3 regions of the Priestia sp. Y58 genome follow, and region 2 is predicted to be linked to each of the others. Evidence: riboswitches for the same ligand, from Rfam matches in the RefSeq annotation. Region 2 holds a riboswitch; each other region holds the start of a gene.

Region 1 (3,284 bases), on a different contig from region 2:
TTTATTTTATCAAATGTAAGCGGATAATACGAATGATTTGAATGGGCTACTTTTCCAAAAATAAGGTTATAGTAGACAAATAGTTAAAAAAGAGAAACAATAGAAGGCGTATTGCTAATTAAAGAAAGGATGTACATGATGACAGAAACAGTGCTACAAGTAGATCATGTCAGTAAAGTAATTGGGAAGAAAACCATTTTGCATGATGTATCCTTATCGGTTGAGCGCGGTGAGATTTTCGGATTGCTTGGTCCAAATGGCTCTGGAAAGACAACGCTAATTCGTACCGTCGTAGGGCTAATTAAAGAAACAGAGGGAACGATTACCGTTAATGGGTTTCCTTTAAAAGAACAGTTTACATCAGCTATGAAATCAATTGGAGCGATTATCGAAAACCCTGAGTTTTATGATTATCTGACGGGCTATCAAAATTTAAAACACTTTGCGAATATGCATGAAGGGATCACATCAGAACGCTTGGATGAAGTGATTGCTTTAGTAAAGCTTGAAAACAGCATTCATGCAAAAGTGAAGACGTATTCTCTTGGGATGAGACAGCGTTTAGGAGTAGCTCAAGCTATTTTACATAAGCCTGCATTGCTTTTACTAGACGAACCAACAAATGGTCTAGACCCAGCGGGAATGAGAGAGTTTCGTACATATTTACAAACGCTTTGCAGGGAAGAAGGAATTTCAATCTTAATCGCGAGCCACTTATTAAAAGAAGTAGAAGCATTATGTGACCGCGTTGGCATTATTCAAAACGGCGAGTTAAAAGCTATTCAAGATCTATCTCCAAATCGTCAAGATCAAGGAATGTACGTAGAATTTGAAGTGTCTGATGCACAAAAAGCAGCGAATCTTTTATCACAAGAATTTGAAGTAACGGTGAGATCACATAGTATCGACGTGGCGATTGTAAAAGAGCAGATTCCAGCTGTGAATAAAAAATTAGTGGACAGCGATATTTCAGTCTACCGAATTACCCCTGTGTATGAGACGCTTGAAGATTCGTTTATGTCCGTTACGGAAGGAGAGCACCATGCTTAAGCTAATTCAAAATGAACATATGAAATGGTTTCACAAAAGAAGTACAAAAATCACGTTTATTACAATCGGCATTTTAACTCTTTGTATGGCTCTTTTAATGAAGAAAGTAGCAAACAGTGCAGGAACAGAAGACAATATTTTGAACTTCCTGTCATTTAGTTCAGGTATGCTGATTCTCGTTCAATTTTTCGCGCTTGCTGTTGGAGGGTCAATGGTTGCAAAAGAGTTTGAAGCAGGTACCATTAAGCTTCTTTTAATTCGCCCTGCTAGACGTTCAACGATTTTAGCATCCAAGTACATAACGCTCATTTTAATTAGCTTGTATTATTTACTGAGCTATTTGCTTTTTTCGTTTGTATGGGGAGCATTGTTCTTTGGCTTTGCCAGTCTAGAAGGAGATGCGCAGCTGCTTAAAAACATTACGCTTACGTATGACAGTGCGTATATGGAAACGTTTATGATGATGACGTTCGCATTCATGCTGTCGTCTTTATTTAGAAACAGCGCGCTTGCTTCAAGTCTAGCTATTGTCGTAAGTATCGGAGCGAAAGCAGTAACTGGAATAGTGTCAGAGTTTGGTTTATGGTGGGGGAAATTTTTACTGTTCGCCAACACAAACTTTGTGCAGTATATGAACGGAATGAAGACGATGTTTGACGGCATGACGATTCCATTTTCAATCTTCATCTTAGTTGCACACTTTGTCTTCTTTATGGGCGTGGCTTGGGCAGCGTTTTTAAAACGTGACGTAGCTAATTGATGTGAGAATTTTCGCACTATACATTTTTCTGAAATAGCATTTGACAATTAAATAAAAAGAGATTACAGTAGTGAAAGACTATTTTTAAAACAACTATAAACTTCTTATCAAGAGAGACGGAGGGACTGGCCCTATGATGTCTCGGCAACTGGCTGTACGCAGTGCGGTGCCAAATCCAGCAGACGATGTTTCGTTTGGAAGATGAGAAGGGTAATCTTATGATACAAATAAGAGACCTCTTCTTGTCAATAAGAAGAGGTCTTTTTTATTACGTAAACAAGAGGTGTTAAGAATGGAACAACAAAAAGGAAACGGCTGGGCGCTGTTACCGCTGGGCGTCTTTTTAGTCCTGTTTGTCGGATCAGGAATTATAACGGGAGATTTTTATAAGCTGCCTGTATTAGTAGCCATTATTATTGCAGCTATTGTAGCGCTGGCTATGAACCGCAAAGATTCACTTAATGTAAAAGTGGAGCGTTTTGCTAAAGGAGCAGGGCATCCTGATATCATTATTATGGTGCTTATTTTTATTTTAGCAGGTGCTTTTTCTGAAGTCGCTAAAGGTATGGGAGCTGTTGACTCAACAGTAAACTTAGCGCTTTCCGTGCTTCCGCAAAGTTTAGTCGTAGCAGGAATCTTTGTTATTGGCGCATTCATTTCAATTTCGATGGGAACATCAATGGGAACAATTGCTGCGCTAGGACCTATCGCTGTAGGAATCAGTGAGCAAGCGCATGTTTCTGTTACATTGGCAATAGCAGGTGTAATTGGCGGTGCAATGTTTGGTGATAATTTATCTGTTGTTTCTGATACAACGATTGCGGCAGTTCGTACGCAAAAAACAAATATGACGGATAAATTGAAAGTGAACTTTTTTATCGTACTTCCTGCAGCGATTGTTACGGTAATTTTATTGCTTGTAATGACGCTAGGCAACACGTCATCAGTAGAAATTAAAGATTTCAGCTGGTTTAAAATCTTGCCTTATATCGGCGTACTCGTTGCTGCAGTATTTGGTGCAAACGTATTAAGCATTTTAACCGGAGGAATCGTGCTAGCCGGCGTAATTGGATTAGCTGACGGAAGCTACACGCTTTCTTCTCTTGCTAAAACTGTGACAGAAGGTATTGGCGGAATGTCAGAGTTAATTATTTTATCTCTATTAATTGGCGGAATGGTTGAGCTCATCCGCTATAACGGCGGTATTCAGTTCTTATTGAATTTATTAACACGACGCATCCAAACGAAAAAAGGTGGAGAATTCAGCATCGCTGGGTTGGTAAGTTTAACAAATTTAGCAACGGCTAATAACACGATTTCAATTATTACAGCAGGTCCGTTAGCAAAAGAAATCTCTGATAAGTATTCAATTGATAATCGTAAATCAGCCAGTCTGCTTGACTTGTTTTCATGCAGCGTTCAAGGGCTTATCCCTTACGGCGCACAAATGCTTCTTGCAGCAGGATTTGCTAAA
Region 2 (3,284 bases):
TTAAATAAGAAGCTAGTAAATTAGCATTTAAACCAGCTAGCGGTTCCCCTACATGAGTTTCTTTTCCATAACACAAAAAGCTTGGCATGATTTTCCCAATCGATCCTGAGTACACGTAGTTCGTTTGATCTCCAGGATAGCGGCTGAACACTGGTTCTGCATTCAGCATGAGAGAAAAATCCAGCTTATGTTTGCGGGCAATCTCTAAAAGAACAGGCACTGCTTTTCTCATCCCAAGCGAATTTACTTCTTCATCCGGCACCGACAGCAGCAGGATGTTTCCGTCAAACTCTCCGTTGCACGCTCGTTCAACCATACTGATATGCAAGGCAATGCCTGCTTTCATGTCCATCGTTCCTCGGCCAAAAAGCCAGTCTCCTTTTATCATATCTTTTTGTACGTGTGCCGGAACTTGTTCCATATGGTTATAAAAAGTACTCGTTAATGTATCAGCGTGAAAAGCATCCTTTTTCCACTGTCCATAATCTTGTACATCCACTACATCGTAATGACTTACTAATACAACTGTTTTATTCGTATTTTTCCCTTGAACAAAAGCTGTGACAATTGATCGCCCGTCTCCTGTTGAATGAAGCTCGACCTGCTCGTTTTTTTGAAAGTAAGGCAGCTTCAATAAATACGACGCTATCGATTCAGCCATTTCCACTTCTGCCATCGTTCCTGTCACGCTAGGTATAGAAACCAATTCGCTTACAAGCTTTTTTAACTGTTCTTTTGTTTGATACAAAGATGTTTTGTTCGACATACCCTTCATCTCTTTCCTTTTTCTAAATTTTCTATCAAACAAAACCATTCGTCAATCCCTTTGACAGAGACCCTTTCATTCTATCCCTATGTATCATAGTATGGCGCTGCCTTTACGCACATGATAAAAAAAGAGTGCGCGGCTAGGGATAGCACCGCACACTCTTTTTTTACTTTTCGTCATCTTCTAAAAAGTCTAGGATACGATCAATAAGCTGTTCGCTTCCTGCATCGTTTCCGTGTTCAAGAGACATTTCCATTTCAATGCTCCTTTCATAAAATATTCTTGTTTTATAACATACCACAATTCATTTCGAATGTAACCTTTAATTTGTGTAAAAATTTCGACAATTTATGATTAATCTTAAAACCTAGTGAATATTGATTATACCCACCAGATTCTTTGCTTGTCAAAAACCATGCTTTCTATTTAAAAATACTTAAAAAATAGAGGCGCGAGCAGACTTCTTCTATAAAAGACAGCCTACTCGCTCAAGTTTGGAACAGCATGATGAATAAATTTCTAGTTCATTTGCTTTTTGTACATCTTTAATATCTATGCCTACAGCATATGTACGAACATGGTTTTCGACCACAATTTCATAAAATGTTTCTAACTCACGATAAGCTACTTGATAATGCTTTCCTAATAATTTCACCGCTTCCTTTAATGCTTTCTCTCCTGTATGTGCTGCAACTGCTGTATGACTCATAAAACCCTCTCCTTTTAGAAAAATAAAAAAAACTCATTTTGCTTTGATGCAAAATGAGTTTTTCACCCGTTTTATCACCCAAAGCACATGCTTTGCTGGTAGGAGCACCTTACATTCGTAGGTTGCTGTGGAGTCAAAGAGCCAGATCTCTCGTCCACTCGTGATAACTTTTTTAATTTAAAATTTATTTTATCAAACAATTTCATCCGCGTAAATAGAAAAATAAAAATATTTTAATTTTTTAGGTAATGGAATGAATTCAAAAAATGAAAGCTTAGATTAGCAAAATACGCAGCTGCTACAAGCAATGCCTCTTCATTTAATGAAAAAGAAGGATGGTGCCATTCATATTCTCCAGCTGTACCCATCCATACAAAAAATCCTGGTACATGCTGCTGATATACGGCAAAATCTTCTCCTCCAGGCGATTGTTCAGCTTCTACGACTTGATAACTAAGATCCTCCGCCGCTTTAATAGCCAGTTTTTCCAGCGTATCATCATTGTTTACTACAGGAAGATATGGATACCATTTAACGTCTACTGAAGCCCCGAAAGCTGCGCCGATCCCTTCAGCAGTTCGTTTCATAAGAGCCGGTATTTTTTCTCTCGCTTCTTCTTGAAAGGTACGCACCGTTCCTTCAAGCGTTACTTTGTCAGGAATGATGTTCCACGAGCTCCCTCCATGGATTTGAGTTATGCTGACAACAACATTTTGAAAGGGGCTGAGATTACGGCTGACAATGGTTTGTAAACTAGTAACAATTTGACCAGCAGCAGCAATCGGATCTATTGTTTTTTCAGGAATACCCGCGTGACCTCCTACTCCTTTGACGTCAATTTCAAAACGATCAACACTTGCCATTAAAGGTCCCGGTTTGATACCAATGGTTCCTACAGGAAGATCCGGTTTGTTATGCATCCCAAATATCGCTTCCACTCCTTCGAGCACACCTTTTTCAACTAGCATTTTTGCTCCAGAAGCCGTTTCTTCAGCTGGTTGAAAGATAAATCGAACCGTGCCGCAAAGCTCCTTCTGACGCTCTTTGAGAAGAATGGCTGCTCCGATTATAGAAGCCGTGTGAAAGTCATGGCCGCATGCGTGCATAACACCGTTCACTTCAGAAGCAAAGGGCAGATTGGTTTTTTCTTCAATTGGCAGCGCATCAATATCAGCTCGAATAGCGATAGTAGGTCCCGGCTTTCCTCCCACAATTTCTGCTACTGCTCCTACGTCTAATTGGAATTCATCCGCTATAGAAATATCATAGTGTTTTAACCACTTTTTAATACGTTTAGTTGTTTCATATTCTTTCATTGAAAGTTCTGGAAACCGGTGCAGCTCACGGCGTATGTCTATTAGCTTATTTAGTAGTAATTGATCTGTCATCTTTATCACTCTTTCACATGTCTTAATTTGGATCACTTCTCTATCTTTTACGACAAAGAATGTACCTCGTTGAATTTTTTATAAAGAAATACAGTCGTATAACCTTCTGCAAGGTGCTTTTCTTTAGCTTGAACATATCCTTTTCGTTCATACATCTCAACTAACCAAGGATGTTCTTTTGCTGTTCCTAAAGACACACCTGGTGATTTAAACATATTTTTTATTATCTCTTCCTCTACTAGATGCAGCAGCTTAGATCCAACGCCTTTACTGGCAAACGACGGGTCCACTGCAAACCACCAAAGGTGCGGAACAGCAAACGGACCTGGATGTTCTCCCCAAGGCATTCGTATAGACACAGTTGCAGCGATTCTTTTATCTTCTTCATATACATAGCAAAGGTTTTGAGAAATGTTTT
Region 3 (3,284 bases), on a different contig from region 2:
TTCAATATTAAATACACCAGAGCTTGACCAACCGTGCTCGTCATCTCCGATTAAACGACGGTTTGCATCAGCAGAAAGCGTTGTTTTACCCGTTCCAGATAAACCAAAGAATAATGCAACGTCACCTTCTTCTCCTACGTTAGCAGAACAGTGCATGGATAGAATATTGTTTTGAGGAAGCAAGAAGTTCATCACTGAGAAAATAGATTTTTTCATTTCACCAGCGTATTCAGTTCCTCCAATTAGCACAATACGTCGCTCTAACGAAAGAATAATGAAGGTTTCAGAATTTGTCCCGTCTGTTTCAGGATCAGCTTTGAACGTTGGAGCTGCTACAATTGTAAACGGCTTCACATCATCATTTGTTTTTTGTTCGGCTGAAGGGCGAATGAATAACTGCTGAGCGAATAGGTTGTGCCATGCAAATTCATTAACTACTTGAATTGGTAACTGATACTTTTTATCAGCTCCAGCATATCCATTAAAAACAAAAAGTTCATCCTGCTTCTTTAAGTGGGTTAAGACTTTTTTGTATAGCGCATCGAATCGCTGAGCAGAAATTGGCTGATTGACAGGTCCCCATTCAACCGTTTTTGAAGACACAGCATCGCTTACAATAAATTTATCTAAAGGAGAGCGACCTGTATATTTCCCAGTTTCGACTGACACAGCACCTGTAGAAGTCAGCGTTCCTTCGCGTCGAGCTAGAATTTTTTCAACAAGTTGTGGAACAGATAATTGGTGTTTTGTTGTTTTTAATTGAAGCAAACCATTTAATTCGATAGACATATCAACAGTACTCATGTGCACTACCTTCCTTTTTTAGCTATTATTTATTCATTAATGTTTGAAATTTATAATTAGTATAACACATTTATTTAATTATTCTATACTATTTAACTAAAAATGTTTGTGTATTATAAAAAAATGTACGTTATACCTATTTTAGACACATGTATATGTGCTAGAAGCGAAAAAAGTGAAGCTATTTTAAGTGAAAGCCTCATTTTGATCTGTCTTATTAACCAAACTTAGTAATAATTCTTAATAAGATGTACTATTTCAGAATTTGAGTATGTTACATTAAAACCGATTCAAACATAAAGAGATGATTTCCATTTGAATGTTGTTGACAGTGAAGCGCTTTTTCATGTATTATATGTCCTTGAACGGATACTCTCTTATCCCGAGCTGGTGGAGGGACAGGCCCTATGAAACCCAGCAACCATCGTCATTTTTTTGTGTAGACGATAAGGTGCTAACCTGATGCAAGGGCACAACCTTGATCGATAAGAGTGAAAGGCTTATGTAGAATTTGATACCTTTCCTCGATACAAGGAAAGGTTTTTTTATATTTTTTAACGTGTAATGAAAATAAGGGAATGAGTACCGTATCACAATGTATCGTATTTATAAGGAGGAAAACTGATGTCAACACAACGTCGTCTGTTCACGTCAGAATCTGTTACAGAGGGACATCCCGATAAAATTTGTGACCAAATTTCTGACTCAATTCTTGATGCTATCCTAGCAAAGGATCCAAATGCTCGTGTTGCTTGTGAAACAAGCGTAACAACTGGTTTAGTTTTAGTAAGTGGTGAAATTACAACTTCTACTTACGTGGATATTCCTAAAACAGTTCGTGAAACAATTAAAGGAATTGGCTATACTCGTGCAAAATACGGATTTGATGCTGAAACTTGTGCAGTATTAACATCTATCGACGAGCAGTCAGCTGATATCGCTGCTGGTGTAGACCAGGCGTTAGAAGCACGTGAAGGTCAAATGTCAGATGAAGAAATCGAAGCAATCGGAGCTGGAGACCAAGGGTTAATGTTTGGTTATGCATGTAACGAAACAAAAGAATTAATGCCTCTTCCAATTTCATTAGCTCATAAACTTGCTCGCCGTCTAACAGAAGTACGTAAAGAAGAAATTCTTCCTTACCTTCGCCCGGATGGTAAAACACAAGTAACAGTTGAATATGATGAAAACAACAAACCTGTTCGCATCGATACAATTGTTATTTCAACTCAGCATCACCCAGAAGTAACGTTAGAGCAAATTCAACGTAACTTAAAAGAATATGTTATTAATCCAGTTGTTCCCAACGAGTTAATTGATGAAAATACAAAGTATTTCATTAACCCAACAGGACGTTTCGTAATCGGCGGTCCTCAAGGAGATGCTGGTTTAACTGGTCGTAAAATTATCGTTGATACTTACGGCGGATATGCTCGTCACGGCGGCGGTGCATTCTCTGGTAAGGACGCAACAAAAGTAGACCGTTCAGCAGCTTATGCAGCTCGTTATGTTGCGAAAAACATTGTAGCAGCTGATCTTGCTGATAAATGTGAAGTACAACTAGCATATGCAATTGGTGTTGCACAGCCAGTATCTATTTCAATTGATACATTCGGTACAGGAAAAGTTTCTGAAGAAGTACTAGTAGACGTAGTACGCAAAAACTTTGATCTACGTCCAGCAGGCATCATTAAAATGCTTGATTTACGTCGCCCAATTTATAAGCAAACAGCAGCTTACGGCCACTTTGGTCGTACGGATGTGGAGCTTCCTTGGGAGTTCACAGACAAAGCGGAAGCATTAAAAACTCAAGCTTTAGCTAAATAATAAAAAAATCTCCGTGAAAACGGAGATTTTTTTATGCCCATTGAATACCTGCAGCAGATTTTTCTACGACACCTTCATATTCTGAAAGCAAATGCTGAAAAATGGCGTCCCATGATTGAGTAAGAGCATATTGTCTCGCTGCATGCCCAAAGTGAAGCCGCTGATGCAAATCATCGAGTAAATCTGTAATAGCCGAACTGAATTCTTCTAAGGAGTGAGGTTTGCAAAGGTAGCCGTTTCGCCCGTGCTGAACCATCTGTTTAACTCCTCCTGCATTTGCTGCCACTACAGGAGTTCCAGAAGCAAGAGACTCCAGCACAACATTTCCGAAGGTTTCTGTTTCTGAAGGAAAAACAAACAAATCAGATGATGAATAGATATGAGCAAGTTGCTTACCTTCAAGGAAGCCTGTAAATGTCATATGCTCAGATGCTTGCTGCTGCATTTGTTCTTTTAAAGGGCCGTCTCCCACAATAACCCAGTGAATTTGATGGCGGATATGATCGGGCAGAGATCGTGCAATTTTTATTAAAAAATCAGCGTTCTTTTCTTTAGCTAATCTTCCTACATACGTTAAAATGTAGGGCTTTTTAATATTATATTTAATACGAATATCAAAGCGGTCATAGTGGGGATGAAATAATCTATGATTT

Evidence for each region. A riboswitch is a leader RNA that binds a small molecule or an ion and turns the genes downstream of it on or off. The one in region 2 is predicted to bind S-adenosylmethionine.
Region 1: linked by a shared signal. The riboswitch ahead of MMB68_RS11935 (Na+/H+ antiporter NhaC family protein) and the one ahead of MMB68_RS14260 (hypothetical protein) in region 2 are both predicted to bind S-adenosylmethionine.
Region 3: linked by a shared signal. The riboswitch ahead of metK (methionine adenosyltransferase) and the one ahead of MMB68_RS14260 (hypothetical protein) in region 2 are both predicted to bind S-adenosylmethionine.

The regions. Positions count from the first base shown of each region.
Region 1 is NZ_JAKWFL010000003.1:367,716-370,999, forward strand. It holds gene MMB68_RS11925 (ABC transporter ATP-binding protein) at 139-1,050, shown strand; gene MMB68_RS11930 (ABC transporter permease) at 1,043-1,810, shown strand; SAM riboswitch class I at 1,912-2,018, shown strand; gene MMB68_RS11935 (Na+/H+ antiporter NhaC family protein) at 2,103-3,284, shown strand, end outside.
Region 2 is NZ_JAKWFL010000004.1:191,377-194,660, reverse strand. It holds gene MMB68_RS14265 (M20/M25/M40 family metallo-hydrolase) at 1-766, opposite strand, end outside; gene MMB68_RS14260 (hypothetical protein) at 1,236-1,478, opposite strand; SAM riboswitch class I at 1,547-1,648, opposite strand; gene MMB68_RS14255 (amidohydrolase) at 1,712-2,866, opposite strand; gene MMB68_RS14250 (GNAT family N-acetyltransferase) at 2,914-3,284, opposite strand, start outside.
Region 3 is NZ_JAKWFL010000001.1:1,066,694-1,069,977, reverse strand. It holds gene pckA (phosphoenolpyruvate carboxykinase (ATP)) at 1-804, opposite strand, end outside; SAM riboswitch class I at 1,179-1,296, shown strand; gene metK (methionine adenosyltransferase) at 1,429-2,631, shown strand; gene MMB68_RS05575 (glycosyltransferase family 4 protein) at 2,663-3,284, opposite strand, start outside.